2 regions of the Natranaerofaba carboxydovora genome follow, and region 1 is predicted to be linked to the other one. Evidence: riboswitches for the same ligand, from Rfam matches in the RefSeq annotation. Region 1 holds a riboswitch; the other holds the start of a gene.
What was found. Region 1 has a riboswitch for cyclic di-GMP ahead of ACONDI_RS11890 (methyl-accepting chemotaxis protein). Riboswitches for the same ligand answer to the same signal wherever they lie in the genome.
Positions count from the first base shown of each region.

Region 2: another riboswitch for cyclic di-GMP. It lies ahead of ACONDI_RS02975 (chemotaxis protein CheA); the one in region 1 lies ahead of ACONDI_RS11890 (methyl-accepting chemotaxis protein).

Region 1 covers NZ_CP054394.1:2,504,223-2,520,228, forward strand. The annotation lists gene ACONDI_RS11870 (benzoate/H(+) symporter BenE family transporter) at 1-488, shown strand, start outside; gene ACONDI_RS11875 (uroporphyrinogen decarboxylase family protein) at 673-2,064, shown strand; gene ACONDI_RS11880 (ASKHA domain-containing protein) at 2,108-4,114, shown strand; gene ACONDI_RS11885 (DUF418 domain-containing protein) at 4,276-5,373, shown strand; cyclic di-GMP riboswitch class I at 5,602-5,687, shown strand; gene ACONDI_RS11890 (methyl-accepting chemotaxis protein) at 5,840-7,150, shown strand; gene ACONDI_RS11895 (cell division protein FtsX) at 7,306-8,199, opposite strand; gene ACONDI_RS11900 (cell division ATP-binding protein FtsE) at 8,199-8,870, opposite strand; gene ACONDI_RS11905 (coiled-coil domain-containing protein) at 8,958-10,160, opposite strand; gene ACONDI_RS11910 (FMN-binding protein) at 10,362-11,177, opposite strand; gene ACONDI_RS11915 (YcdB/YcdC domain-containing protein) at 11,277-13,364, opposite strand; gene ACONDI_RS11920 (ferritin family protein) at 13,880-14,392, shown strand; gene ACONDI_RS11925 (methyl-accepting chemotaxis protein) at 14,492-15,334, opposite strand; gene thiC (phosphomethylpyrimidine synthase ThiC) at 15,599-16,006, opposite strand, start outside.
Region 2 covers NZ_CP054394.1:618,392-634,397, reverse strand. The annotation lists gene ACONDI_RS03020 (GGDEF domain-containing protein) at 1-321, opposite strand, end outside; gene selA (L-seryl-tRNA(Sec) selenium transferase) at 360-1,820, opposite strand; gene ACONDI_RS03010 (phosphoribosylaminoimidazolesuccinocarboxamide synthase) at 2,069-2,746, shown strand; gene ACONDI_RS03005 (response regulator) at 2,824-3,219, opposite strand; gene ACONDI_RS03000 (ATP-binding protein) at 3,244-5,553, opposite strand; gene ACONDI_RS02995 (protein-glutamate methylesterase/protein-glutamine glutaminase) at 5,593-6,636, opposite strand; gene ACONDI_RS02990 (CheR family methyltransferase) at 6,688-7,500, opposite strand; gene ACONDI_RS02985 (methyl-accepting chemotaxis protein) at 7,553-10,288, opposite strand; gene ACONDI_RS02980 (chemotaxis protein CheW) at 10,368-10,874, opposite strand; gene ACONDI_RS02975 (chemotaxis protein CheA) at 10,897-12,960, opposite strand; cyclic di-GMP riboswitch class I at 13,086-13,169, opposite strand; gene ACONDI_RS02970 (hypothetical protein) at 13,376-14,152, opposite strand; gene ACONDI_RS02965 (RNA polymerase sigma factor) at 14,142-14,684, opposite strand; gene ACONDI_RS02960 (hypothetical protein) at 14,769-15,497, opposite strand; gene ACONDI_RS02955 (fluoroquinolone export ABC transporter permease subunit) at 15,494-16,006, opposite strand, start outside.

The DNA.
Region 1 (16,006 bases):
TTTTAAAGGCTGCAGGTTACAAAAAATCCCCCGCCAATGGGATCACTGCAGCAAATGGTATCGGCACAATGGTATCGGCATTTTTCAATCTTCATAACACCTGTATAGCAGCACCGATGACAGCGATAACATCATCACCTGAAGCAGGTAAACTTGATAAACGCTGGGTTTCTGCTGTTCTTGTCGGTTTGATCTGGATGGCAGCTGCACCTTTCTATGGAAGTTTGGTTACACTATTTGAGATCATGCCTCCATTTTTCATCAATATAATTGCGGGACTAGCACTTCTCAAAGTCCTTGTAAGTACTTTTGGCAATGCTTTTGGCACAGGAGGCCATACAATCGGAGCTTTGTTTGCCTTCTTGATCGCCGCTTCAGAGATAGAGCTGTTAAACATCGGAGCACCTTTATGGTCTCTTGTTATTGGTATTTTGGTATCATTAATCCTTGAAACTAAAGATTTTGACTTTAACTTCGCTGATGCGTAAGGGGTAAGCAGGGGGACGGTTCTCCTGCTTACCCCTGCTTACCCCTTACGTGTAATATTAAGATAAATATTTTGAAACTCTAAGGAATGATAGGAAGTGCATAAAAAGAAACAGGAGCAGGAGAACCGTCCCCACTGTTTCCCACTGCTTCCACTGCTTCCTGCTTCTAAAGGAGGGAAAAGAAATGAATGATTATGAAAAAAGGCTTGCACGCTACCAGGCGACCTGCAGGTTAGAAACTCCAGACAGACTCCCAATAGGGGCAACAGGTTCTAATTATTATGCCGAAATTTATGCTGGGTATTCCAAGCAGGAAACAATCTACGAAAGCGATAAGTTAATCGATGCCCAGGTTAAGTTTTGCGAAGATTTCCCCGAGGTAGATGTACTTAGAGCAGGCGGTAGAGTTTGGGGACCTCTACTTGATTCAGTAGGAGCTAATTTTTACAAGCTTCCAGGCAAAGAACTCTCCCCCAATACTCAATTCCAGTACATTGAAGAGGAGAGAATGAAGGCTGATGAGTACGATTTTTTCATGGATAATCCTGTAGAGTTTTTCATGGACAGGATTCTTCCAAGAACCCTGGATGATTATGACAGAAGCGGTTCTACAAGGAGCTACATAACTTTCTTGAAGGGCGGAATGGCCTTCATGGATAAGTTAAAGTTAAATGCACAAATAGCCCAAACCCTTGAAAACAAATGCGGTATGCCACAGCCTTTTAAAGGCGGTTTTTTGGCGCCGTTTGATTTTTTGGCCGATGGTCTTAGAGGGCTTAATGGCATTATGATGGACCTATTTCGCCGTCCCGACAAGGTAAAAGAAGCTTGTGACTGGCTTGTCCCCCAGACGGTTAGGACAGCTCTTATGGGTGCAGATCCAGAAAGAAAATTTCCTATCTTTGTTCCCCTTCATCGGGGCAATACTCCTTTTTTATCGCCTAAGCAGTTTGAGAACTTTTACTGGCCAAGTCTAAAAAAGACACTTCAAATACTTATTGATGCAGGCTATCAGGTAAGATGTTATCTAGAGGGAGATTGGAGCTATAACTGGCATCATTTCAGAGAACTTCCCAAAGGAAGTGTCATCTGCGACATTGATAATCAAGGTGATATCTTCAAAGCTTATAAGGACCTTGGCGGCCATCAGTGTATTGCCGGAGGAGTCCATGACAACATTTTCATACTAAGCTCTCCCGAGGAGGTCAAAGAAAAGGTCAAAACCCTCTGTGAAAAGATTGGTCAAGATGGAGGGCTTCTTATCACAGGTGGCTGTGCTTTTCCTTATGATACAAAACCCGAAAACTTCAAGGCTTATATAGATACAATGAAAGCTTATGCTACTATAGATGAGAACAAAAAGTTAGAAGTAAAATCTCCCGCCCCGCCGTCAAAGGATATTAAATCCATCCTTGCAGATTACGGCTATACTAATCTTGACAAAACCGTCATCACACCCTGGGAAGTAAAGAAAGAAGAGATAGGAGACATCCTTGGTGATGAAGAACCTATCAAAAACGCCTGGGAGAAGTATGAGACGATTGCATACCACTGGCTTTGGAGCTGGACCTGGTGATAAAATGAGTTCAAAAAAACATAGTATGAAAGGTTGATAGATCATGGAGGTTGAAACTAACAAAAATAATAAAGCAAAAGTCTATATAGTGCCTATGGAAATCGAAGTAGAGATCAACAAAGGAAAAACCATCATTGAAGCCTTAGACAAGGCGGGAGTAATGGTTGAGGCTACCTGCGGCAGAAAAGGCACCTGCGGTAAGTGCCGAGTCAAAATATTAAGCCCTCCTCCTACGATAACCCAGCAATTCAACCCGGCAGAGAAAAAGCATCTCACAGACAAAGAACTAGAAGAGGGCATAACTCTATCATGCATTAGAAAAGTTCAGGAAGATATGATAATAGAAGTTAAGGATACTATAGATGACAAGGATAACAAAAACAAGACTACCTCAAACAAAATAAATAACAAGTTAAAAAACCAAATAAAAAAAGAAGTCCAGCACGATCTAGAGATACAAAGGCTTAAAAATCTAGAGCTTGACAGCAATATCCAAAAGCTAAAGGTTAAATTAAGTGATACAAATGGCCTGCTTGAACTAGAGTCTAAAGAAATTAATTCGTCAGAGTTTGACAGGATAGTTGAACCTCTAAGAGAAAGGGCTGACCTAAAAGCTGACATAGATGTGGGTTATATTGGGCTTGATGTTTTACAAAAACTACCCGAGACTATATTTACTGAGGATGAAATTACTGCAGTCATAAACACAGAAAATAACAATAGGGTGATAAATTTTGAAAAAGGTGATACCACAGGAAAAAAATATGGTATAGTAATAGATATTGGTACAACCGGGGTTAAAGGATACCTTGCTGATCTGAACAAAAAAGAAATTCTCTCGTACGACTCTATGCTAAACTTCCAGGTAACATACGGCGGAGATATTATTTCAAGGCTTAATTATGCCGTAGAAAACAAGGAAAATTCCAAAACCCTACAAGACCTTGTTTTAAAATCTATCAACAAAGTATTAGATAGGTTGATTCATATTAGTGGTGTAAACAAAGAATATATATACGAGACTGTTGTTGTTGGTAACACAACTATGCTTCATTTGTTTTTGGACATTGTGCCGACCCACACTAATTCTCTGGTCTATAAACCTATTATCAAACATCAGGTTATATTGAATTCAAGAGAAGTCGGACTAAATATACTACCCTCCCATTCAAGTATTATTGTCCTTCCTTCAATATCTGCAACTGTTGGGGCAGATGCTTTAGCAGTTACTATGACTTTATTGATGGACAAGAATGGTCTTAGAAAAGCAGGAAAATGGGCTATCATAGATATTGGTACAAACGGGGAGATAATAATTTTTGATAACGAAAAAATCATCACATGTTCAACCGCTGCAGGGCCTGCATTTGAAGGAGGTAAGATAAAACATGGTATGAGGGTCAAAGAAGGTGCAATTAGAGAAGTAAAGATTAATAAAAATGCTAATAGCAAAACTAATGCCTTAAAATTAGATGTCATAGGTGAATCTGACCCTGTTGGAATATCTGGTACGGGGATAGTCTCTGCAATTTCCGAGTTTTTGATAAACGGTATTGTAGAAAAAAACGCTAGAATAAAAAATCCTGAAGAATGGCCGACTAAAATAAGAAAGCTTTTGGAAGATAGATATGTAAATAATAATGGGGAGGTTTCCTTCGTTCTAAGTATTTCCCCGGAAATCACTATCACTCAACAGGATATCATTGAGATACAGCTTGCTAAAGGGGCAATTAATGCTGGAATAATGACAGCATTAAAGGAAAGGGATATATCTATAGAGGATTTGGATGGAATCTATGTAGCAGGTGCCCTTGGCAGTCACATTGACAGAGAATATCTTATAAACACCGGCATCCTCCCCCCTGTTGACATAGAAAAAATAATACCCATTGGCAATGCAGCAGGAGAAGGAGGGCTTTTGTTTCTTAATTCAAGAAATGAAAGAAAACTTGCGTACAATCTGGCAAATGAAATTGAAGCTATAAACCTTGCTATACACCAAGGGTTCAAAAAAACTTTTTCTAGATCACTCTACTTCCCTACTACCTAAGAGCAATGCCTTTGCTAGCTCTATTTTTTCTGTAGTTTTCATAGTATTTACATTTTAAGCATTTAAATTTTACAGAGTTATATATATAATATTCTATATGAGAGAGTACTTCATAGGTATTCTTATGCTGATGATCTTAGCTAATATTGGAGGCATTTATATTGCAGTCTTTAGGAGAAAGGGTAGAAGTAGTTGATGCTGTTAGGGGATTTGCCCTGCTTGGAGTATTAATAGCTAATGTCGGGGTGTTTACGCATAATATAGGAGATATTAACAGCTATGCTGTGAGTTTTTATGAGATTTTCGTCTTAAATAATTTCTATGTTATTTTTTCTATGCTCTTTGGGCTTAGCTTTTATATTTTTATGGCCAAGCCAAAAAATTCTAAAGTCACTTTTTTACGCAGGGTGACTATTTTGCTTTTTTTCGGGTTTATACACCTGACTTTTTTCTGGCATATTGATATTCTTCATGCTTACGCAATAACGGCTTATTTACTGATATTTTTTTACGATATGGATCTTAAAAGTATTAAATTTTGGATTGTAGGATTATTTTTTGTGGACATGTTTTTTGAAGCCTATCTATCATCAGAGATCCTTACCAACTATCTGCTGCAGCCAACATCATCATCTCTAATAGACACTTACTACACTGCAACCTACGCCGAGAACCTGTCTATAACATTTGAGAACCTTTCAAATGTACTGGCAAACACTGTTGTAGAAGTACCTCATTATCTGTTTTTATTCTTAATTGGTCTTTATATCGGAAAATCAGGTATCTATGCCAAAACCAGCGAAAGGTTTGATGATATATACAGAACATCTATCTACAGCCTCATTGTAGTTTTATTATCTTCCCTTTCATGGGGAGTTCTAGCTATTAATGAAACTACTGATGAATACCTTGTTGATCCTGCAACAAATATATTTAACCTTGCTCTTGGCATATTTTATGTAACTTTTATAGTTATCCTTTATCAACAGTACAGTCAAAGTTATATTTTTGACAGGTTTAGGGCTGTTGGTAAGATGACTTTGACAAATTACCTTTCCCACAGTGTTATATATCTAATTTTATTTTATGATTTTAACCTTGGGCTTCATAATGAGTTTCCTAAGTTATTAGTGCCTTTAATTGCCCTGCCAATTTTCTTTTTACAGGCGGAATTTAGCAGGTATTGGATCGAAAAACATGGCCATGGCCCTATGGAAAAGATCTGGCGGTATTTGACTTATCTGCGGCGTAAAGCTTAGAACAAAAAAGTTAAGATTAAAGTCTATTCACATTTTAGTCCAATTAGTTCATAATTTTTTCACGATTACATCATTTATCCAGCGATACAAAAAAATTTAAAATCTCTTATATGACGGAGTGCAAAAGCCCTATTTTTAATTAGTTAAAAGTAGGGCTTTTGCACTAATTGTGACTAAAATGTTACACTGTGCATAGTTAACAAAAGCAATATTTAATATAGTTTTACATAAAATAAGGGGCAAACTTGACGAAAGTCAGGGACGCAAAGCCACGGGTCTAAAGCTTTTTTTGCCATGATCGCCGGGCTGCCAAAAGATGAAGAGTTTTTATATTCATCTTTTGTAAGATATATTGGTGATAACTGCCAATTTGTATCTTTGCTGCAGTTAATAAAGCCCCCTTGCTATCTTGGGGGCTTTTTAAATTGGCTAATTTTTTTAATCTATCTACAAGGAGGGTTATTTTATGTCAGGCAATTACACATCTACCAAAGTAAAGCAAGTTAACAATTTTACCAAAGGGCTTCAGTTTAAGCTAACCCTATCGATTATTGCAGCTTTTATACTAATTACTTTTGCCCGTACATTTTTCATTGAATTTGCCCGAAGTTTCACTGAAGAGACACTTATAATAAACATTTCTTCTGCCCTTGTCGCACTAATATTAGCTGGGTTTATTGCTTTTTTAATTATCAGATTTTTTTTAAAAAAACCTTTGGATTCTCTAACAGAGTATGGCAGCAGACTTGGCACTAATGATTTTTCTTATGCTTTGGATATTAATACTAAAGATGAGTTCGGTCATTTATGTGAAGTTTTTAACAGTACATCAGCTAACTTGTGTAAAGTTATTACAGAAGTTAAAGAAGCATCCGAAAGAATCTCCACCAGCAGTGAGCAGCTTGCTGCAAGTACAGACCAGATCGGGGAGTCAAGCGAAGAGATAAACTCAACCATCTATGAACTTGCAAATAACGCTGATGAACAAAGTAGAGAGATCTCCGATTCATCCCAGGCTATAACCGAAATCTTCAATAATATTAATACTGTCTATGAAAATTCTTTAGGGCTAAAAGAATCCACTAAAAAAGTAATCGAAACTGCCCAAAACGGAAGTAGTGTAGTTGATGAAAACTTAGATGCTATAAACAGTATCAAAGATTATACTGAAAGCATTGATAGCGCAGCCAAAAACTTAGAAAAAGACTCAGAACAGATTGTTAATATACTTGAGATAATAAGCGATATAGCAGAACAAACTAATCTTCTAGCGCTTAATGCAGCCATTGAAGCAGCAAGGGCAGGTGAAAGTGGCAAAGGTTTTGCTGTTGTAGCAGAAGAAATACATAATCTCGCTACTCAGTCACAAGAAGCTACCGAAAATGTAAGTAAGCTAATTAACAACACAAGAGAAAATACCAAAAAGACAGTTTCTTTGATTTCAAAAACATCAGAAGAAGTTAAAAAAGGAGTAGATATTGGCAATAAGACTCGAAATGAATTTGACGAAATTATTAATGAAAACCAGGACAATTCAAAGCAAGTTGACGAAATAGCCTCATTAATCAATGATATTTACAGCGCTAGCAAAGAAGCCGGTACTAAACTAGAAGAAGCGACTAGCAAAGTAGAAGAATTCGCCTCAGGTGCTGAAGAAATATCCAGCAGTGTGGAGGAACAAAACGAAGGGATAAATGAGATTAAAAACGCAACAAAAGAATTATCGAATCTAACAAAAGAACTAAGTGATTTGGCAGTTCAGTTTAAGACAGAATAGTCAAGATTTTTATAATAATAATTTAATAAAACTCCTACCTACACCTACCTGCATATTAGCAAATAATAGCTGGCTATCTAATGAGTTATCTAATAAATAGCCAACTATCTGCTAGATGAATGCGGGTAGTTTTTATGTAGATTTTTTAGATCTTTTTAAAGCCTCTCTTCTTTTGTAAAACGCAAAGACAAGAGACTTCCAACCAAACCAAAGACCACCCCTAGTACAATTACTAAAAATATTACAGCGGGCAAAATCTCCGCCGTATTAGGTATAGGAACAAAGGGCACAGAAGCAGTAATAATTCCCTGGCCATAACTTAGTACCCCAAAGCTAAGAACAGAAGCAAAAACACCGCCAAGACCTCCAAGGATTACACCTTCAATAACAAAGGGTAGGGATATGAACCCTTTTCCCGCTCCAAGTAGTCTAAGCATGTTGATCTCGGATTCTTTTGATAGGATACCGAGGCGAATAATCTGGGATGTGATTATCATGGTTGTAACCCCAACTATCAGTGTCAAAAAGACTCCTATATATCTTATCATGTTAGATAAGGACTGAAACTGGCTAATTATCTCTTCATTATCTCTCACATAGTCAACCCCTGATATTTGATAGAGTTCATCTGTTAGCTCTGGTAGCCTATCCGGATCAACACTAGTGGAGAAGAAAGGATCAAAAGGATTGTCTCCCATCTGGGCCAAAACTTCTATCTCATCACCCATCATAACTTCCATCTGCTGGTATGCTTCTTCACTGTCAACATGACGTGCCCCAAGTACTCCATCTTTGTTCAAAATAACCTCTTCTAAATTAGCGATCTCTTCATCAGTTAGTTCCTCATCATAAAAGATAGCCATCTCAGCATCCTGCTGTATATGGGTTATAATCTCTTCACTTGACCACCAGCCGACAAATACAACTGCCAAAATCAAAAGAGAAAGTCCAATGCTTACGATAGATGCCAAGTTAAGCAGAGGGCTTCTTTTAAAACCCGATAAGCTTTCTTTTAGGAAGTAGTTAATATTCATTAATATTATCTTCATCAAGCAGTTACCACACTTTCTTTAGTTAATTTGCCGTTTTCTAGGTAAAGGGTCCTTAGGTTCAGCTCAGAAACCAAATGTCTTTCATGGGTTGCGATTATCACTACCCTATCCTCATCTCCCAAGTTAACCAGCAGATTAATTATCCTGCGGGAATTTTCATCATCAAGGTTTCCTGTTGGTTCATCTGCTAGGATAATCTTTGAATCCCTTGCTATTGCTCTTGCAACAGCTACTCTTTGACGTTCACCATATGAGAGAAACTTGATTGGATTGTTCAATTTATCACCAAGGCCGACTTTTTCAAGGGCTGATTTACTCTTTTCCTGCATTTTGCCAGGGGTGTGCCCTAGTACTCTAAGGCCAAGGATAACATTTTCTAAGGCGGACTTATCTTCCAAAAGCTTAAAGTCCTGAAATACAGGTGAAATCATCTGCCTTAATTTTGTGATATCAATCTTTGAGCCAGGTGATATATTATGGTCATCAACCATTAATACACCATCCGTAGGAAGCTTAGCCCCCATTAGTAATTTTAGAAGGCTTGACTTCCCCGCACCGCTTGGTCCAAGAAGTAAGACTACTTCTCCTTTATCTATGTTTAAGTTTAAGTTTTCAATACCTACTGTTTGATTGTCATATTCTAAAGTCAGGCTTTTGGCTTTTATCAATTTTTCATCCTCCCCCAAAATCTCATAATCCTTACTATCACCCAAAAATATATCACAATATAAACTCACTTAGTTGTCATTTTTTTCTCATCTAAAAAATGTTGCTTCAATATCAAGCACTAGCTTACCTTCTTTCATTGTAACTTCTGTAATTTGATAACTTCCCATCTCTGCTGCAAAGTCAAAGCCAAGGTTAATATCTCTGGTTAGTTCTTCTATCACTTGTTCCCCAAGATATATATCAAAAAATCTTGCTTCCATAATTTCAAAAGACAGCTCTGTATCACCTACAGAGACGATCTCACCTTTGAAGGTTAAGTTTCCTCCGGGAAGTTCTAAAAACACTTCATCTTCTTTGAATTCAAAAAACAGATCCGGCAGCTCCTCTTCTTCTTCAAAAAAGGAGTTGAAGTTCTCTTCAGACAGCTCCGCTACCGGGTTAAGAAAAGTACCACTAATATCAATCTTGTCTTCGTCTAGTCTTTGGTCTTCAATAAAGCTCTCAAGAACTGCGGCCAGTTCTGTCAAAAAGGGGCGGGTTCTTTCTATCCAAATTGTCTCCAAACGGTTCATCTGCTCTTCAAAATCCTGAAGTTCTGCCTGCACACTTTCTAAGATTTCCTGCTGTTCTTCTTTTTTGTCCATGACCTGGGCAATATTTTCTTCTAGCTCTTCTTCTAGCTCATACTGTCTTAATAGCTCTTCGGTAATATCTTCTTCTATCTCGGCTAGTTGGTTTCTTTCTTCAATATATCCGCCAAACAGGTTATTAATATTTGAAAAAACATCTTTTATCACGTTCAAACGGCGAAGAAAATCTCTTAAGTCTTCAGCTTCAAGTACCATCTCAAAATATGATAAAGGACCTGTCCTCTGAAAAGACCTAAACACTTCTTTTAGTTCTGCTTCTAGTTCTTGAAGTTCTTCTTCTTGTTCTTCTTTTTGGGCCCTTGCTTCTTCTAGATCTTCTCTTGTCTTATCTATCTCTTCTTCTATTGTTTTTTGTTCTTCTTCGAGGCTTTCTATCTCCCTTGAAAGGTTAAATATCTCCGACTGGACCTTTTGTTCTTCTTCTGTCAAATCTGAGAGAAGTTCTTTGTCAACATCGTCTAATTCTTTTATTTCACCTATTTCCTTGAGGTCTTCTATATCAAAGCTTCTAGCAAGAGGTGAAAAACTAAATAATACAAATAGTATAAGTAGGATAATCGGATAATATTTGATTTTATTTGATTTTAATTTGGAGTACAGTTTATATTTATTGAAATTATATTTATGCTCTTTCTTCATTTTGATAGACCGCCTACCTCATTATATTTATTTGTTTGTATTTATTCGGCATTTTGTCATTGTAAACCTTTTATTAGATTTAAAGTTTTCAAAAAAAGAAAAGTCACAGCTAAAGCTGCGACAAGAATATTATAAATGATATATATATCATTTAACTCATATCTTCTTTATATTATTATGCTGCTAAATCATGCGAACTATCTAAATTTCATCTCCGACTGCGTCTTCTACTGCTTCTACAATACCTTCGCTTGCACCAGTCGCTCCTGTCTCTGTATCCACATCTGTGCTTTGTTCTTCGATAATATCATCAATTGTTTCCACAGCACTTGCTTCGTCTCCATCCCAGAAGTCTTCAGTTTCTTCATGGCTTAGAACTTGAATGTCAACAATTTGTCCCTCTTCCATTGTCACTTCTAATTCTATGTCATCGTTATAGCCTTCCCCAACTCCTGTATAAGTCTCTTCCTCTTCCTCATCGGCTTCTTCATCGGCTTCTTCGTCATCTTCGTCTTCATCTTCTATAGGCTCTGCTCCAAATGCATCTTCAACAGCAAGAGCAACGGCTTCACTTGTCTCAGTTGCTCCTGAAATTCCATCAACACCGTCTGTTCCTCCGGCATCTACTATTCTTGCAGGCACTTCCTCCGTAGCTTCTTCTACTTCTAACATCTCAGCCGCAGACTCCGAATGAAGCAAGACCTCAACATCTTCAAGGCCTCCATCCTCAATCACTACCTGAACTTCTAACTCTCCTCCATAACCTTCAGCACTACCTTCATATTCACCATCTTCTAGGTCTTTATCTTCTGCCATAAGACCTTCAACATTTTCTAGCGCTACATCATCAAATTCATCTACAGCTTCTTCTTCCTCTTCTTCTTTTTCTTCCTCTTCAAGTTTTTCTTCTTCCTCTTTGGGGTCTTCTTCCTTAGCCGGCTCTTCTTCACAACCTACGGCAAATCCCATGAATGTTGTAACCATCATAGCAAGCATAAGAATCAACAATTTTTTCATGATTAAATTTCACTCCTTCTATATAAAATTTTCTTCAATTAAGATTTATACGATAGAATTTATTGTAAACCTTTCTAATATATAAAAGTTTAAAATAATTTAAATTGTGTTGACAATTTTTTTAAACAACCTTGCAGCGTCCTCTCTAGTAGCTTCTTTGTCTGGATTTTTATATACTTTTTCAAGATCAAAGTCATCTTTTTCATAGTCTAGCTCGTTCCCATCTATTAATCCTCTTACAACCATCTCAATCAACTCTATCCTGGTAACCTCTCCCTCAGGAGGATCTTCTTCATTTACAATCTCGGGCATAATCCCCGGCTCTATATGATCTACGTTGTAACTGTAGTCAATTAGTAGATTTACTAAATTATTTGCTTCATTTCTTGTTAGGTTTTTTTCTGGTTTTAGTTTATCTGTCTCAGTAGGCACTAAGACCCCTTTGAAAGCTAGCCATTCTAGTTCTTTTTCTAATTCATGACCTTCTATATCTCCTGGGAATTTTACTTTTTCTATAAAATTTAATGATTTTTTAGGAGATTTTTCTTTTGCATCAATAGCTTCTACCTGATCGTTATGAAATCTAAACACAGGTTCTTCTCCTAGATATTCGACACTAATATCCGCATCCTCAAGAAAAAGTTCAAGGGCTTTTTCTTCTGAGATTATATCTTCTGGTTTTTGTATATCATCTTTGAAGATTGGCATACTTAGGTCATAGCTCAAAAGATCTCCTGTGTCCTTACACATTTCAAGCCTTATATAACTATTGTCTACAGGTATGTTATAGGCATTGATCTGATACATAAAGCTATATATTTCGTTTGTATCATCATTATAACTATCAATTTCGTAAACTTCCGGGGAACTATCTAGTTCTATATATTCATAATACTCAGGAGCCAAAGCCTTTATATATTCTTTTGAGAGTTCTTTTTTGTCAAAGTCTTCATTTTTGTCTGTCTCATCAATACCTTCTAAACTTTCTAACCAAAAATAAGACAGCATGAAGTCTGTAACATAACCGTAGTCGCGATCAAATGAAAGTACTATATCTGTGTTGACTTCTGTCTCAACACTATTAGTACTTTCCTTTATATAGTGAAGCTGATACTTCTTACTCTCTCTTCCCGTGGCGACATAAGTATGTTCATTAATGTCTGAAAAGCTAACATCCCCCATTCCAAGATCATCTAACAGCTCTTTTCCCTTCTCTTTTGCATCTTCTTTTGTAAGTAGTTCTTCTAGTTTCTCTGGTGAAGGTGCTCCTTTTTCTACATCTGGAGTGGGCGTTTCTTTTGTGATTTCGTCTTCTTCAAGGACCTTTCCTTCAATATCTAGTAGCCCTTTTGACTCTCCGTGAAGATAGCCTTTTTCTTCCACTATAGGCTTATAAAGAAGTTTAGCAGGATAGTTATCTGAGTTTGCCTGTTCTGCATCTATTTCATTTGCATCTACTTGTGCATCTACTTGAAGTTTTTCATCTTGTTGGTTTTCTTTTTTGTCACCATAGCTAGTATCATGATCTGGTGTATAGGTCAGTGAAGCACCTTTTTTGACAAATTTGTCCTTAGCCTTTTCTTTATCCATGAGATCTTTAGGCTCTTCAAACTCTAAATCCCGGTCTATACTCAAATTATATGAGACTATATCTCCCGTCCTGCTATCTACTGCTAGATTGATGGCATTATTGGTTGGATAATCATATGCATACTGGACGAAGTCTATCTGATGTTTTTCCATGTCTATATACATATGGGAAGTATCACTTATATCTATTAGCCCAGGCTCTAGGACAAAGTCTTCACTATCTATACCAATGGGAATAAGCTGTTCTTCAAAAACCTGCTCCAAAAAATCTTTTGCGATTTCTTCAGCTTCTTCCCGCATGATATAGCGAGGCCCTTTTTCTCTTGATTTTTCTTCTTGAAATCTTGGCATATAATTAAAATTAACTACTATTTCCTCTTTGTCATCAACTACCACGAAAAACCTTCCTGGCGAGATATTCGTTTCTTCTAACAAGTATATAGTCCACTCTTTTCTTTCTTCATCATACTCAAACCCGTCTAACTCATAAGAATCCACACCTGGAATTATCTCTCTTATGACTTCTATCGCCTCTTCTGGTGTTAGACTGCTTTTTTCTTCTATCTTTTCTTCGTAACCTTCTTTGTCATCTTCCATTTCCACTCCAAGGGCTGATTTTGGGTGAATGAATAGTAAGATTATAAAGGAAATAAAAAATAACATTGCGAGAAAATAAATACTGTTAGAGTTAACACTAAAAATCTTTCCCACCTCCAAAATAAATTTTAAAATAACAATTTAAAATAATTTAAAATAATGATTAAATTAATGGGTCAAATTAATAAGTTAAATTAGAAAACTTACATTATAAATAAGTTTCATTAGCAAAGTATAAATAAGCCTTCGTTAGTAAAATATTAGAAAAACTTGTTTCTATGACTACAAATAACCTTTGTTTTAAGTAAAGACGCTTCTAAAAATAATTGGTTACGGGAAAATTTTGTACAAATCCGAAAGATTTTTTCCAAAATTATTTTTCTAGAATATTTTAACAATAAAAAGGCAAAATATAAAAGACAGAATTAAAAAGAATATATTCATGAATATTCATGGATGATCAAGGACATTCAAGGATAAAACCAGAGGATTATAAGAAGAGGAGGGCAAAGAATATGCAGCCTTTTAGATGTCAAATATGCGGTGAAACATACCTTGGAGAGGAGAGGCCAGACAGGTGTCCTTACTGCGGGGTTGCAGGTAAGCACCTTATCAACGGGGCCGAGTGGATAAATCACGGCCAGGTAGATATGAGTGAACAGAGCTATAATTACTGCCAGGATGCTATAAAACTTGAGCTAAGTAATGCTGCCTTTTATCTTTGCTGTTCCAAAAGCGCTGAAAACCAGTTCACAGAAGCTATTTTCAAACGCCTACAAAAACAAGAGGCAGAACATGCTGAACTCATCTGTGAGATGATAGGAATAGAACAGCCAGAACTTCCCGTAGAAAACTGCGCTCCAAGCGATGCAGAGAATTTTAAAGAAGCCCATTCAAGAGAAAAGCGTGCCATGAATTATTATCTAGAAATAGTTAACAACTCACCTGAACCAAGGATAAAAGAAGTCTTTAAAGCACTGGCTGAAGTAGAGAGCGAGCATCTTCAGGCTTCTAATGTTTATGGGTAGATAGACCATTAAAAGCGATCATAGTTTACCATAACGGCCGCATTAAATAGCGGCCGTTACTATATTAATTAGCAAATTTTATTAATTAGCAAATTTTAATTAAGTAAGGTTTTTGGCAAAGTCTACAAGGGATTTTGACATATCTTCTAAGTTCTTTATTGTCTCTGAGATGGATTGAAGTTCGTTTGCCTGCTGGGTTGTTACTTTTTCAATATTGTTGACGCCCTCGTTAACATTATCATCACTTTCTTTTAAGGTAGAGAGTACTTCTTCAATCTTTTTTAGGGAATCATTTGTATTGTCAGCTAACTTTCGGATCTCTTCAGCAACCACACCAAATCCTCGACCTTCATCACCAAGTCTTGCAGCTTCAATGGCTGCGTTTAGGCCAAGGAGGTTTGTCTGGTCTGTAACATTTCTAACCACCTGCAGGATGTCATCAGTTTCTTCGACTTTGGTATTAAGTTCTTCTGCATAATTTGAGAGCTCACTTCCTGTAGATGCTAGCTCTTCTGATTCACCAGATATCGTCTCCACTGCATCCATTATCTTAGAAACTGAATCTGACAGTTCACTTGACATGTTATATATTTTCTCTTGCTTTTCTAAGTTTTTGGTGATGGATATACTTCCTATTATTTCGTTGTTTTCATCTTTTATTGGAGAAGCAGAGCTGATATATGGAAAGCCGAATTTTTCACTGTCGAATTTTTGCATGATATTCTTTCCCTGTTTAATTGCTTGATAAAGTCCAGACTTCTCAGGTACCCCGTCTCCTTTTCTTGTGCCATGATCAATATTATTTCCCGGAAAATATGCCACAAAGGTCTTCTCCCCTGCTTCAACAACAGCAACTGCAGCATCATCAGGCATGGTATCCCTGATCAACTCACCGATATTCACCATACAATCTAGCTTATTTTTGCAGTTAATAACTGACATTTTGACAACTTCCCCCCTAAATTTTTAAATTAATATAAACGGATCTTATTATTTCGGATATAATTCTAGTTAGTTTTTAAACATAATCATCCAATTTATATCAAGTGCAATTTTTATGCCAAAATAAAAAGAAGACCCTATCCATCCATATATTTCAGGGTCTTCTATAATTTAATTTATATCCAATTCCAAAATTCAAGTATCAAAATTTTTAACATTGTTTAAATATTGTTTAAATAATGAACAATATTGTCTGATTCGAATCTATTTCAGAGCTTCATCTGCTATCTTCATGGCACAGTATTGGCCACACATGCTGCATTCTTCGCCTGTGCTTTTATCTTCTGAATCTTTATCTTCAGTATCTTTATCTTTTTGGGGATTTGTATCTTTTTTAATTTGTTTTGCTCTTTCTGGGTCTAGTGATAGTTCAACCTGCTTTTCCCAGTTTAGCTCTTTTCTTGCTATACTCATCTGCCTGTCTCTTTCTAAGGAATATTCATTCCCAAGAGATATGTCGGCTGCGTGAGCTGCTATTTTGCTTGCTACTACTCCTTCTTTAACTTCTTTTTCCCCGGGAAGTCCAAGGTGTTCTGTCGGGGTAACATAGCAGAGAAAATCCGCTCCAGAAACCGCTGCCAGTGTGCCACCTACTGCTGATGTTATATGATC
Region 2 (16,006 bases), 1.4 Mb from region 1:
ATAGTCCCTATACTCTTTTAGCTGAAAATATATCACCAAAACTAAAATTATCAACAAAGTCGTTAATAAGGCTGTCTTCTCTAAGTTTAGAGTTTTATGAAAATAAACTGAAATAGCAATTAATAATATAAAAGAAAATATATTCAAAATCACTAAATAAGTCATTGTAAAAATAATTATATTCAAAACGGCAAAAGAAACTAACACCACCATGCCAAGGGCTAGAATAATATTCAGTAGGTAAACCCTTCTATAATCAGGGTCTTCTTTCGAAAATGCAAAATTATTCGTTGCATATTTTTCCCATAGATATTGGACCATACTTACATCTCCTTGCAACTCAACTCAATAGCAATCCTCTAGTTAGTTAATTGTGAAATAGCATTTATTAGCTTTTCGCTGTCATCTTCTAAAAGAGAGCGAGGATCTATCAAGAGCTTTTCTTTTTTGAATCGAAGCATTATCGGAGGATCATTATGTCTTAAATTTTCATTTAACTTTTCTAAAGTTTCTTCACTACTCTTTAAGGCAACCACCTTCGTAGGAAGCTCCACTTCCGGCATAGCTCCCCCTCCAACTCTAGAAGTCTCAGGCTCTACTTCAATCTCAAAATCATCACTTAAAACCTCTTTTAATTTGGCAGCAATTTCATTTGCTTTAGCTTCTAATTCATGTAGTGGAGCTGTCAGGGCTGCCAAAACCGGAATCTTATCTTTTGCTTTATCAAAATCTAAATACAACCTGAGGGTTGTTTCAAGTGCTTTCATAGTCAGCTTATCCATTCTTAAGGCTCTTGTAAGCTGATCTTTTTTGAGGCTTTCTATATATTCTTTTTTGCCTACTATAATTCCGCTTTGAGGGCCACCAAGAAGCTTGTCACCGCTAAAAGTAGCAATATCTACTCCCATAGACATAACTTCATTGACGGTAGGCTCATCATAACCTTCTAATTTGTATAACAAACCACTTCCAAGGTCCTTAACAAGAGGAAGCTCATTATCACGAGCTAATTTGGCCATTTCATCCAAAGCCGGTTTTTCTGTGAAACCAATTATACGATAATTTGATGTATGAACACTTAATAGCATGGCAGTCTCTTCATTAATTGCCTCTTCATAATCCTTAAGATGGGTTTTATTTGTAGTACCTACTTCCTTAAGGATGGCACCACTTTGTTTCATAACATCAGGCACCCTAAAACTTCCACCAATCTCAACAAGCTCGCCCCGAGATAATATAACCTCTTTGCCTTTGGCCAAATTATTAAGAACGAGCATTACAGCGGCAGCGTTATTATTAACCACCAGGGCTGCCTCTGCTCCAGTAAGCTTTGTGATCAAATCTTCTATATGGGTATATCTTGAGCCTCTTTCACCGGTCTCAAGGTCTAGCTCAAGATTGTTGTAACCTCTAGATATCTCTGATAACTCATCACACACTTCAGGAGCAAGCGGAGCTCTTCCCATATTTGTATGGATTACTGTCCCCGTCGCATTGATTACTTTCTTAATCCGCTCGGCTGTTCTTTGACTAAGCCCATTTTTTACTCTTTCAATCAATAAGCTTTCAAGGATTTGCCTGTAATTTTTTTCAGAAAGCACCTCTTGGTCTTCACTTTGAATCCCTACACCTATATCTACTGATATATCTCCTGAGAAATTAAACACGTCCGATAACAATTCCCGACGGAGCTCTTCCTGTTGAATATTTATCTCCTCAACAACTAACTCTCGATTGTAATCATCGACAAGGTTTTTTATTTCATCCTGATTTAGCAGTTCGTGAACAGGAGGAATATATCTTAATAGCTTTTTGCCCATATTTTTGCCTCCTCCCTAAAACTATCGTTTAATTTTTTTATATGATTTACAACTAAAATATAATTTACGATAGATTTAGAGTTTTATAAATAAATTAGCGGGTTTATAAACCCGCAATTTTCCCTTATTTCCCATTATATCAGGTAATATGCCTCGTATCAAAAAAATTTGTACCACTATGGAGGATTTATGGAGTTTACCTAAAATAATATAAAAGGATAAATTAAATATCTAGGAGGCAATTGTTGATGGAAAAGATTTACGAAGGAAAAACCAAAAGAGTTTTTTTGAACGAACAAAATAATTTAGTATTATACTTTAAAGATGATGTAACGGGGACAGGCGATACTATAGATCCCGGTGGAAATGAGGTGGTAGGTGAAATAGAAGATAAAGGCTTATCTTCACTAGCAGTATCAAAATACTTCTTTGATATATTACACAGTCATGATATCCCTACTCATTATATTGACGCTTCCCTAGAAGATGGAACAATGGAAGCAAAAAGAAGTGAACCTTTAGGACTTGAGGTCATATGTAGAATCAAAGCTTATGGAAGTTTCTTGAGGCGTTATCCCCATTTTACCGAAGGAAAAATATTAGAAACCCTCGATTATTTAGTTGAAATAACTGTAAAGGATGATGAAAGAGGAGATCCTTTGATTAATGATGAGGCTCTAACAAGTCTTGGAGTGCTGACAGAAGAAGAAGTAAATTCAATTAAAAATATCACAAAGTCAGTAGCAAAAATAATCGAAAAGGATTTGAAAGAAAAAGGTCTTGATATGATAGACCTTAAGCTAGAATTCGGTAGAGTTGATGATAAAATTGTGGTCATCGATGAAATTTCTGGAGATTGTATGAGAGTATTTGAAGGTGATAGGTCTCTTACCCAAAAAGAATTAGCTAAATACTTAGTAACATAGTAACCTAGCAGCCTGACAATTTAGTTAATAATCAATAAGTCAAGGGAGCATGAAAAAATTTGCTCCCTTAATTCTTGTCACCCTATTAACGATAGCTTCTCCATTACCTGCTTTATTTTTTTAAGATCTATTGGCTTAGAAGCATAGGCATCACTTCCAAGTTCAAAAGCTTCTTTTACTAGCTCCGTTTCACCAAGAGCTGTTGTCATAATAATTTTTGCTCTATTTGCTAAAAGAACATTATTTTTTTCTTCAAGCTCTTTAATTGCTTTTAAAACTTTTATTCCGTCCACCTTTGGCATCATAATATCTAAACAAATTAAGTCATAGGGTTCCTCTTCTTTAATAGACATCATATAAGCCTCAATTGCTTCTAAACCATCTACCACTAAATCACATTCCCCGTATTCTGAAAAAAACTTATGCATAAACTTTCTGCTCGCCAAATCATCCTCAGCTATCAATATCTTAATCAAATAAACCTCCCCCTATACTTTTTAATCTTTTTTAACTCCTTTCAAAACATTAAATTCGTTTATAAAATCTCTAAAGTTATGTCTAACATTATTAATGTCATCACGTCTTACTGCTAATTTTATTTTGAATGCTTTATTTTTTAATTCAACAGCACCTATTTTTTCAGTCTCTTTCTTTAATCTGTGAGCTAATTGTTCAATCGATAGTAAATTTTTCTCTTCAAGTGCCCTTTTAAACTCTAAAACATATTCATCTATTATATATAGACCATTTCCATTTAAGATTTTTTTATCATCATCTTTAAAAATCACTTCTCCATGTTCATTAACAGTAACACTTTCACTAGCGTTATCGCTATAACCAGCTATTCTATTACTTTTCTCAGTAAATTTTTTAACCTTGTCAAAAAGCTCCACAAAGTTGACTGGTTTTGCGATATACTCGTCCATACCAGAGTTCATAAACTTTTCCCTGTCACCATCTAAGGCAAATGCTGTAATTGCAATAATAGGAGTATATTTTCCCCTCGATGTTTTCTCCTTATCTCTTATTATTTTTGTAGCTTCTACACCATCCATCTCTGGCATCTGAATATCCATAAGTATAAGATCATAAAAACTGCTATAATAACGCTCTAAAGCCTCTTTACCATTACAAGCCAAATCTACAGTATATCCATGCTCTTTTAAAATTAATGAAAGGCTAGATTGATTTACTCTATCATCTTCAACCAAAAGTATCCTATACTCTTCATTTATCTTTTCTTTAACTTGATCTGGTATAACTAAATCTCGATTTGCTCTACTTCTCCCTCTTTTTAATTTAAGGTAAAAATAAAATTCACTACCTTCATCTACTTCACTGTTGATTTCGATCTGACTATCCATAAGCTTCAAAATTTCTTTACAAATGCTTAATCCAAGACCTGTCCCTTCATACTTTTTAGTATAAGAAGTATCTGCTTGTGTAAAGCTTTCTATTATCTTTTCGTGCTGTTCAGATGGGATACCTATTCCAGTATCAGAAACTGAGAATTTCAAGCTAGCATATTCACTTTTAATTGCCACTAAATCTACAGCCAGTCTTATTTGGCCATAATCTGTAAATTTTACAGAATTACTTACAAAATTATTTAGCACTTGTTTTATCCTATTTTCATCACCTTTTAGATAATTTGGTACATCATCACCTATTACCGTTATAATTTTCAAACCTTTCTCCTGTGCATTCAATTTGTGCATATTAATTACTTCTTCTATCATTTCGTGTATATCAAAATAATCTTCAGTTATCACCAGCTTTTCTGCTTCTAATTTTGAAAAATCTAATACATCATTAATGATTTTTAATAAAGTATCTACACAGTTTTTTGCTATTCTTAAATTATCTTCTTGTTCCTTGGTAAGATCAGTTAGTCTTGTAAGCTCAATCATTCCAATAATACCATTTAGGGGGGTACGGATCTCATGGCTCATATTTGCTAAAAACTCACTCTTTGCTTTATTTGCAACTTCTGCTTTAACTTTTGACTCTTTTAGAGCTGATTCTGCCTTTTTTCGCTCAGTTATATCAAGAAATGTGCCAACAAAACCCATAAATTCATTATCAATATTATAATAAGGAGATCCAATACTTATAACATCCCGGTACTCTCCATCTTTTCTTTCCATTTTTATCTCTAATTCATAAGGTGCACGTTTTTTAAATGAATCAGTATAGACTTCCAAAAACCTATCAATGTCATCTGGATGAGTTTTTTCCCAAATAGTTGCCATAGTATTTTTAAGTTCTGTCCCCAAAAAATCCAGGAAAGTCTTATTAAAATAGTAGTCCCTTGATAGATCTGAGCGCCAAACCATAACAGGCAAGTTATCAAGCATAGCTAAGCTTATATTACGTTCTTTTTTTATCTCCTCTTCCATTTTCTTGATCTTATTAATATTACGAAAAACTGCTACTACTCCAATCAAATTATTCTCAGCTTCAGTCTCCTTACACTTCTCTTGTGACCTTTTAACAGCTGAAAAACTTGCGGATATATAATATTTTGTGCCATTTTTTGCTATAAGTGCTGAATATTCTTTAAGCCCTACCATATCAGCTCCATTTAAAACTTCCCAAATTGGACTATCGATAGATTTGTTATTTTTAATATTTATAATCGGAAAAACTTCTTCAAAAGGCTTGCCATATGCTTCTTCTAACTTCCAACCCGTTAGATTTTCACCAGCATCGTTAATATATTCTACATTTCCCTCTATATCTACATAAATAACACCGTCTCCAATACATCTTAAAATGGCATCAAAATAATCTGGTACGTTAGTCATACTATCACCAACCTTTAAAAGAACCTCTCAAAGTTAAAATTAATTTAGGAACGAGATTATTGCTTGAGGTATTTTGTCTAAAGGCATTTGTTCTTCTACTGCACCTATGTCAAAAGCAGCTTTAGGCATTCCATACACTACTGATGTGTTTTCATCCTGACCGATTGTTTTTGCACCTTTTCGCCTCATGGCCATAAGACCCTTCACCCCGTCATATCCCATCCCAGTTAATATTATACCAATGGCATTTTTGCCACAGGAATCCGCAACAGATTCAAACAAAACATCTACAGAAGGACAGTGTCCATTTCGTCTTTCCCCGGCAAACAAATTTATTTTACAATTGTTGCCGATTTTTCTGATCCTCATATGTTTTGAACCAGGTGCAACATAAGCAGTTCCTGGCTGTACATAGTCTCCATTTTCTGCTTCCTTTACTTTTAATGGAAGTTGGTCGTTCATTCGATCCACAAACAACTTAGAAAACATGGGGGGTATATGTTGGACAATTAATATCCCAGGAATTTCAGTTGGTAGCTTTTTTAAAATATTAAATATCGCCTCAGTTCCTCCGGTGGAAGCACCCATAGCAATAATTTTATTACCACTCACTTTTACTTTTTTATCATCATAGTTTGGTTCTGTTCGAACCGAGTTGGATTCTCTAATTTTTGATTGCACTATATTTGATCTTGCAGCAATTTTTATTTTATAAATCATATCTGCCAAAAAACTTTCTACATTTTCTGATGACCTAGTATCTGGTTTAGATACAAAATCTATAGCCCCAATTTTCATAGCTTCAAAAGCTGCATCTCCTATAGAACTTACAATAATAACCGGCATCTTGTATTGTGATAATAAACGCTTAACAAACTCAATACCATTCATCTTGGGCATTTCCACATCACAAGTCATAACATCAGGCCTATACTTTAGAATTTTGTCCCTGGCATCGAAGGGATCCTTAGCTTTGGCCACTACATCAAGGATTGGGTCTGCTGATAATCCTCTTGCCAAAAACTCTCTAAAAAACAAACTATCATCCACTATTAAAACTTTTATTTTCTTAATAGTAGCCACTATTTTCACCTCATTTAAACACGCATGGATATAAGTATCATATCTCTATCGTTACTTTCTATAGACACCAGGAAGAATATATTTAAACTTTGTCTTTGCTCTGTTAAGAGATTCAGAATGACTAATAAAAAGAAATCCCCCTTCTTCTAAAGAGTAGTAAAGCCTTTCTACTAATTTTTCTTTTATTTCATTATCAAAATATATCATTACATTCCGACAAAATATGACGTGAAGTTTTTTCTTAAAGGGAAATGTGCGATCTGTTAAGTTTAATTTTCTAAAAATAACCTCTTTTTTTAGCTTCTCAACAATTAATGAATTATCATTGTCTATTTTTTTAAAGTAAGAAATCTTCCATCTTTTTGCTAGAGGCAGTAACTGTTCATTGCTATATATACCTTTTTTTGCAGTCTCTAAAGCACTATGAGAAATATCCGTAGCCAAAATTTGTGTGTTCCAGTACCGTTTTTCTTCACCAAAAAATTCATCAATTATCATTGCTAGGGTATAAGGTTCTTCCCCAGTTGAGCAAGCCGCACACCATATACGTAAATCTTTATCTTTTACTGTCTCTTTTAAGTATGGGAGTACTTCATCTCTAAAATAATAAAAGTGCTTAGCTTCTCTCATAAAATAAGTATGATTAGTGGTAATCTTATCTATAAGAACACTCACTGAACAACCGCTAGTATCAGCAACAAGATGATTATAATATTCAGTAAAACTACTAAAGTCCATTTGTTTTACTACATTTTGGAGTCTGCTAAGCACTAAATGTTTTTTTTCGTCTTTTAAAGTAATTCCGTAATTATTTTTGATATATTCGGCCAGTAGTTGGAATTCTTTTGTGGTTAGTTTAAGCATGGACATTCTCCTTTACTTAAAAGAGGGGACGTACTATAACGCCCCCTAGAAATTAATACTTACCAAGTTCGCTGTCAGTAAGGGCTATTTTTTGTACTTTATCCGCAGTTATTAATTCCTCATTGCCATTGTCATTAACATTAAGTTCATCCATTCTTTCAAAGGTTTGATTTTTATTCCGTTTTAAAATAAACTGGCCTACTTTTTGCTTCAAGACATCGGCTTGTGATGACATTTCTTCGCTCGCCGCAGCTGTTTCTTCGGAAGTAGCAGACGTATTTTGTACCACTTCAGAAACTTGATTAACCCCTTGATTAATTTGTTCTACCGCTGCTGCCTGCTCACCTGAAGCGCTTGAGATATTTCCAACTAAGCTTGCAACATCGGTTATTCCATTTACAATTTCATTAAGTTCTTCTGCTGTTTGATTAGCAATGCTTGTCCCATGTTCAACTTTATTTATAGATCCTTCGATCATTTCAGTTGTCTCTTTGGCAGCATTTGCAGACCTTTCAGCCAAATTACTAACTTCTTCTGCCACAACAGCGAACCCTTTGCCATGCTGTCCTGCTCTAGCCGCTTCAACAGCCGCATTTAATGCTAATATATTTGTTTGGAATGCAATCTCATCAATAACTTTTATTATTTTCGAAATACTATTTGAAGACTCATTTATTTCGCTCATCGCTCCAAGCATGTCCTTCATCTGTCTATTCCCTTTTTCTGCGTTTTCTTTAGCAGTTTGGGATAACTCTTGAGCTGTAGTTGAATCTTCAGCGTTTTGTTTAGTCTGAGCTGCAATTTGTTCAATAGAAGCTGTAAGTTCTTCAATTGAGCTTGCCTGCTCTGTAGTTCCTTGAGATAAAGACATTCCAGAATCCGAAACCTGTTTTGCAGCAGATGCCACCTGCTCAGAAGCACTGTTAACCTCGCTTAAAACTTCATTTAATGATGCTATTATAAGGTTTAGGGCATCTTTTATTTCTGCAAAATCTCCTTTATATTCCCCTCTAATTTCAACATTCAAGTTAGAATTGGCCATTTCTGTCAATGTTTTGGAGATTTCTGTAACATAAGATGATAATGAGTCTTGCGTCTCATTTAAAGCATTCTTAATTTTGGCATGATCCCCTTTATACTCTCCTACAACTCTTTTTTGCAGGTTTCCTTCTGCCATCTCCTGAAGCACTTCTGAAGCTTCCTTAACAGGTTCAATTACTTGATCCAAGGTATCATTAACCCCTTCCAAAATACTGGCAAATTCTCCTTTGTGCTTACTCACATCTGCCCTGGTATCAAGCTTTCCGTCAATAGCTGCATTAGACAAATCCTTCATGTCCACCACTAACTCTTTCAAAGTTTCTTTTAATACTACTGCACTCTTTGCCATAACATCATCTTCTGACATAACTTTTATATCTACATCTAGGTTTCCAGCTGCTAAAGTCTGGATATTTTCTGCATCATGCTGGTTATTGGCTATTACTTTTTGTAGGCTGTCAATTAACATATCATCATCACTACGTTTATCTAAGCTAACGTTAGTATTACCTACTGAAAGCTTTCCAGCTATTTTTGCTATATTTGTCGTCTCTTCTATCAAATGATTTAAACTATTTTTGATTTCATCAAAATCTCCTTTGTACTCATCAGTGATAACCGGTGGAATATCGCCAACACTTATTCTTTCTACATAATCAGCCGCCATTTTCAAAGGACTTATAACTGAATCTAAATTATCGTTGATACCCTGTACAATATTTGCAAACTCTCCTTTGTGTTTACTTACATCCGCCCTTGTGTCAAGCTTTCCGGCGACTGCTGCTCTAGATAAATCCTTCATGTCCACCACTAACTCTTTCAAAGTTTCTTTTAATACTACTGCACTCTTTGCCATAACATCATCTTCTGACATAACTTTTATATCTACATCTAGGTTTCCAGCTGCTAAAGTCTGGATATTTTCTGCATCATGCTGGTTATTAGCTATTACTTTTTGTAAACTCTCAATAAGTGAATCATCTTTACTTCTCTTGTCTAAACTTACATTTGTATTTCCAACAGCAAGTTTCTTGGCAGTATCTGTAATGTTAGTTGTTTCTTCTATAAGATGGTTTAGGCTATTTTTAATTTGGTTAAAATCTCCTTTGTACTCGGCAGTGATTAATGGTGGTATATCACCCACACTAATTCTTTCTACGTTTTCCGCTGCTACATTTAAGGGACTTATAACCGCATCTAAAGTGTTATTAACTCCTTTAATTATATCTTTATAACCTCCTCTAAACTTTTCAGTATCACCTCGAGTATTTAGATCTCCTTCCATAGCCGCTTTTTCTAACATTCCTGCCTCTTCAATCAAGCTTCTTAAGTTTTCTACCATCTGCTCTATACTCTTACCCAAAATATCATTCTCGGACTTAGCATTCACCTTTACTGCAAGATCTCCATCTGCTATTTTTTTGGCTACCTCCACCTCTTCTCTCATGTTTTGGGCAATTTTACTAAGAGATTTATTTAGGTAGCCTATTTCATCATCATTATATTGGAAACTTACATTAACGTTTCCATCAGCTAATTCTGCTACATTAGAATTAATACTTCTCAAAGATTTATTCATACTTGAAGTTAAAAATAATCCAATACTTACCACACTAATTGCCGCTGCAGCAACTATAATATACATAAGTGTCGAAGCTATAACATTAGACGCTCCCAAAACTCCTACTACAATAATTAGTACCCCTGATAATATAAAACCAAACAATAAATTAGTATTCATATTCATTTTTCATCCTCCTTCTAGTCAATTTTTTATTAAACTTTTGTTATACTTTGATACATTACAAATTACTTTAATAGTATTTTCATGTTGTCAAAGCTTCAAGCTCCTCCATTACATCTTCTGATATTAGTCTGTTACAATCTAGTAAAAGCTTAACTTCGTCTTTTACTTTTCCAATAGACTTTATAAACTTATTCCCATACTTTTTAACTTCTGGTGGATCAACTATTTCTGAATCTGGTATCGAGAGAACTTCTGATACTCCATCTACGATCAAACCAATTGAAGTATCACTAACATCTATAACAACGACACATGTTCTTTCATTGTATTCTCTAAACTCTTTATTAAATCTCAACCTTACGTCCATCACAGGAATTATCTTTCCCCTTAGATTTATGATCCCCATTATATAACCTGGCAGCTCAGGCACTTCGGTAATCGGTTGCAGCCGAATTATCTCTGTTACAAACTCTATCCCAATACCGTAAGTTTCTTTGCCTAAGACAAAAGTTAAGTATTTTCCTTTTTGCGTATCTTCTTCTAGTTCAAACTTTTCTTGCGTTTTTTCTTCTGTAGTCTTTGCCATAACTATTCTCCTCTCTTAGTTATTAGTTAACTTTACTTAATCCCCCTACATCCAAAATCAAACTAATGCTCCCGTCACCAAGTAGTGTACATCCGGCCAAACCTTTGATGTTTTTAATATTTTTGATGTAAGTCGGCAAAGCCTTAACTACAACCTGCTGCTGCCCTAATAGCCCGTCCGCAAATAAGCAAAGCTTCTTTTCGTCATGCTCTACCATAACCAGTATCCCACTTGCAAAATCTTCCGTCTCTGGATCGCTATTAAAATACTCATGAAGTCTTAGAATTGGATAACATTCTCCCCGTACCATGACCATTTCGTTATCATCTGGATCTTTTAAACAATCTTTTTCTTTTGGCCTAAAGGATTCTTTAATATTAACCAATGGTATAGTAAACCTTGAGTTGCCTACCTTTAGGTTCATACCATCAATAATAGCAAGAGTCAATGGAATCTTGAGGGTTATACTTGTACCGACATCTACTTCGCTGTCTACTCCTACAGAGCCACCCACAACCTCTAGATTTTTGTTCACAACATCCATCCCCACACCTCTGCCGGAAAATTCAGAAATATCATCTTTTGTGGAAAATCCAGGTATTAGTATCATGTTGTAGATCTCTTTATCTGTCATTTCCTTGTCTCGATTCTCTATTAGGCCCTTTTCAAATGCTTTTTGCAGGATTTTTTCTTTGTCTAGTCCTTTCCCATCATCTTTGATTATGATCAAAACATCACTACCTGAGTTTTTTGCTTCAATAGTAATGTTTCCTACTTTTTCCTTGTTTTTTTTCTCTCTTTCCTCACTTGACTCGATTCCATGATCAATAGAATTTCTAACCAAATGCATCAAGGGGTCGGATATATGTTCGATAATGTTTTTATCTACTTCAGTTTCTTCACCTCTAATTTTTAGCTCTACTTCTTTGTTTTGCTTTTTCGTTATGTCTCTCACAATCCGATGCATTTTATGAAAAGTAGTAGACAAGGGCACCATTCTAATAGACATAACCATATCTTGAAGTTCAGTCGTAATTTTGTGAAGCTGCCTTGATGCTTTTTGGAAATTTTCCAGTTCTAAGTTCACAATTTCTGGATTTTGTGTAACCATGGCTTCAGCTATAACAAGCTCTCCAACAGTATCCATTAGCATGTCTAACTTATCAACATTTACACTAATAATGCTCTGCGTAGTATTAGTTTTTTCGACCTCAACACACTTCTCAGCAGTAGTAGCTCTACTCTGTGGGGTTTTTATCGCATTATCTTTTAATTCTACTTGCCGTGGCTGCCTAAACAAATCAAACTCTTCTTCGTTTTTTAGTTCAATCAATTCATAGTTTTTAATATATGACTCATTTTCAAAAAAGCTATCTATTGTTTCATAGCTTTCAGCAGTTTTTAGTAAGATTGTAAAACCATTATCTCGTATATATCGTACACATTCCGTATCTTCTACTAAGTCTTCTGGTGTATGGAATATTTCTTCAGCTAACTCTGTCAAATCTCTTACTATTGTGAAGCAACGAACATTTTCCATATCGCAATCATCTTGAAGAAATATTGTAGATTTAAAAAGACTTTTTTCTAATTTACTATCTGCAGTTTTTTCAGGTGGAATATAGTATTGAACTTTCTCTTCTGTTTCAGGCTTTTTAATCTCTTCACCAATAGAGTTATCAACTTTGAGTTGTGTTAAAAATTCTTGGTTACTATCAATAATTGCACTTGCATCTCCATCTGGTTCATCACCATTTTTGATTTTTTGTAACTCTACTTTAATAAAATCTACACCTTCTAGTACTAGATCAGTCAAAGCAGAACAATCCAAAGATTGTACTTCCCCTTCACGCAGAAAGTAAAAAAGATCTTCCATTGAATGAGCAAGTGTAGCTAAATCATTAAAAAACATAGTAGCTGATGAACCTTTTATAGTGTGCATTGCCCGAAAAATTTCGTCTATTGCCTCTCTAGAATAGTTTTCTTCTCTCTCGCTATCCATGATAACTTTTTCCATCTTTTCTACCATTTGGTCAGCTTCGAAAGTATACATCTCTAACATTGGAGAATTGAAGTTATCTGACATCCACTGTTGAGCCCCCTTTCTTTTTTATTTGTTTTGATATTAGCTACTATTACTACTTTCATCCAATAAAAAACTCCCCGGTGAAATTAGGGGAGTGATTTAGTGTCATATAGAAACATATAACTTAGTGCAGCCCGGCGATCATAGCTTACTACCTTAGACCCGTAGCTTTGCGTCCCTGATTTTCAACAGGTTTGCCTATATTTTTTTATATTACCTAAAAATACTTTTATTATCTCTAAGTATATAGTAAAACTTATTACATTTCAATAATAATTAACTAATTATTATAATTATTTCTAAGTTAAGGTAAGATAAGTCAAAAATATAATTTTCAAAAAAAACTAGTCATTAATACTAAAGAATAATGACTAGGCATAAAATTTTATACTATTTTAAACAGATTTCAAAAATCCTACTCATCAATAATATGAAATTCTTTTAACATCTCATTAAATCTTGCCCCGTGACCTTCATAAGCTTCTAAAAAGAAGCGTTGTGTTACTACAAAGCTGCCACCGTCACCACTGTCTATGACATATACCCTCTTCACTGGACTATCCCACTCACTGCCTGATTCACCATATATCATGTGGCTATTAATTGGATCATTAACTTTTTGGGGGTTTGTAACATAATCAAATTCTTCTTTAAAGCTTGATTCTAAGTCGCCGATTATTGCTTCAGGTTTTTCGCCTTGTATATGTTTTATCTCCATAGATACTTCAGGATAAGCATCTCCTAAAGGTTCTTTGGGCACGATAACGTCACTATCATCTTCTCTTGTCATCTTGTATCTTTCTTCATCAACATAGATTACATAGGAAGTTTCTTTTCCTTCTGTTAGCTCTAATTTGGTTTCTTCTTCTATCCCTTCTATAATTTGAGTCACATCCTGCTCAGGGGCAAACATCTCTCTTATCTGAGATATCAAAGCATGACCCGGTTGTGTTTGTAAGCCTATAAACAATACCGCAAGCACCGCAGCTGTAACTACATACTTTAAAAATCCATTTCTTTTTTTCATTTTAATAACCTCTTCTCTATTATAATTTTTCTTATCTTTTGTGGGGCCTGAAAAAATTTCTTTATCGATTTCGCTCCAAATTTCCTCCTTTAACTTTGGAGAAGCGTCTGTATTAGTTAACAAAGCATCCTTTATTTGTTTTTCATTTATTTTTTTAACATCCATACTGTGGCCCTCCCTCAAGTTCATTCTCATTTAACTTTTCTTTCAAAACCTGTCTTCCTTTTAATAGTCTGGATTTAACGGTGTTTTGGTTTAACGACAGTATCTGGGCAATCTCTTTCTCACTAAACCCCTGTAAGTATTTCAGTATTATTGGGAGTCGGCAGCTGTCTTTTAGAGACTGAATTGCTTCGTACAATTCATCATAGTCTTCTTCTGCAGCTGAAGCAGTTTTGAACTCTTTTCCATCTAATGGGGTATTTAATTTAAGTATTTTTGACTCTTTTTTCAAAAGGCGGTTACATTCATTTGTCAAAATCTTAAAAAACCAGGGAGTAAATTTTTTATCTGTATCAAAACTATCTAGATTTTTGTACACCCGGATAAAAGTTTCTTGCACGGCATCTTTTGCTATGTTTTCGTTTCTAGTAATTGCCATAGCTGTCCGCAATGCACTATCTATATGTTTTTCATACAAGTTTTGAAAAGCTTGTTTATCACCTGCAGTTATCTTTTGTTTTGTTAATTTGTCCATCTTATATTATCTCCTCTCTAGAAATTACCATCGCGATGATCCTTTCACTTATATATACCCTTTAAATGAGCAAAAAGTTTATTCTTAAATCCGAATTTTGAATTTTTTATAAAGTAAACCGATTATAAAAGTATGAATACCAATACCCACAACAATATAAAACAAGTAAGCTACACCTACTTTATCCACCTGACTCAAAAAGGCCATAGATACCCAGTAAGGTGGTAATATCCCGGCTAATATATTCCACCACGAGCCAACTAAATATCCTATAACAGGCCCGAAGAACATTATACCTACCCCTTTTGACAGAGCAAGGCCCTCTACTTTGTTACCAGCAAACGCCCCCAAAAAAAGAGCCATCATGGGAACTGCCAGGGAAGCCATCAATACAACAGGAACTAATGTCAAAAAACTAACCTCTAACACTCCAGTATAATACACTAAAATAATTGTAAATACCAAATTAAACACCGCTGGAATAAAAGTTCTGTAATAAATATACCCGGATTTTAAAAGAGGGGTCACAGAATAAAAAGTAATAATATCCTCATCTCGCTCATCAAGAATCAAAAAACCAATTAATGTCCCTATCATTAAAGGGGTTAGCACAATCATAAAGCCTATAATAAAAGTATAGTGCTCTAATAGATTAAACCCATACTGCTCCCTGAGCAGTTCTCCTATTATAGGGACAACAAACCTAATAGCACTAGCAAAAAGTATTGGAGCCAAAATAGACATTATCAATATGGCGTCTCGGGTGATATTTTTAATATCATTAGCAATTAATATACCAATGCTAGACTTCACCTTCCCCCACCCCCGAGATTTAATATTATATATTTATAAAACCACACTCTCGATAGTACATAGGCCACCATAATCCAGACACCTAAATTGACAACACTGTATATAAATGACCCAAGGCTAATGCCCCAAAAAGCACCTTCAATCAAGATAAGAGATGCATTCGCAGGTAATAACATAAATACAGGGTGGTAGTATATTTCAAGATAATCCAAAATTGGAAGTACAAAAAAGAATGTATAAAGAGGTGAAAGTAGAATATATTGATTTAAATTCTTTACAATAACTGCAAGGCTGAGCCCAATTAAAGTAAAGAAAACTGCACTCATAATAACCCCAATAAAAAGTAGTAATATATTTACTTTTAATCCAGATGCAAATACTACAATAAAGCTGGTTAAAAGGGAAATTATAGCTAGAGAAAATACTTTAGCAAATAAATAATCTTGTATCCTTACTGGAGCACTAAAAAGGCCGTCAAATATCCTCTGGTTTTTCTCAAGGAGTATAAT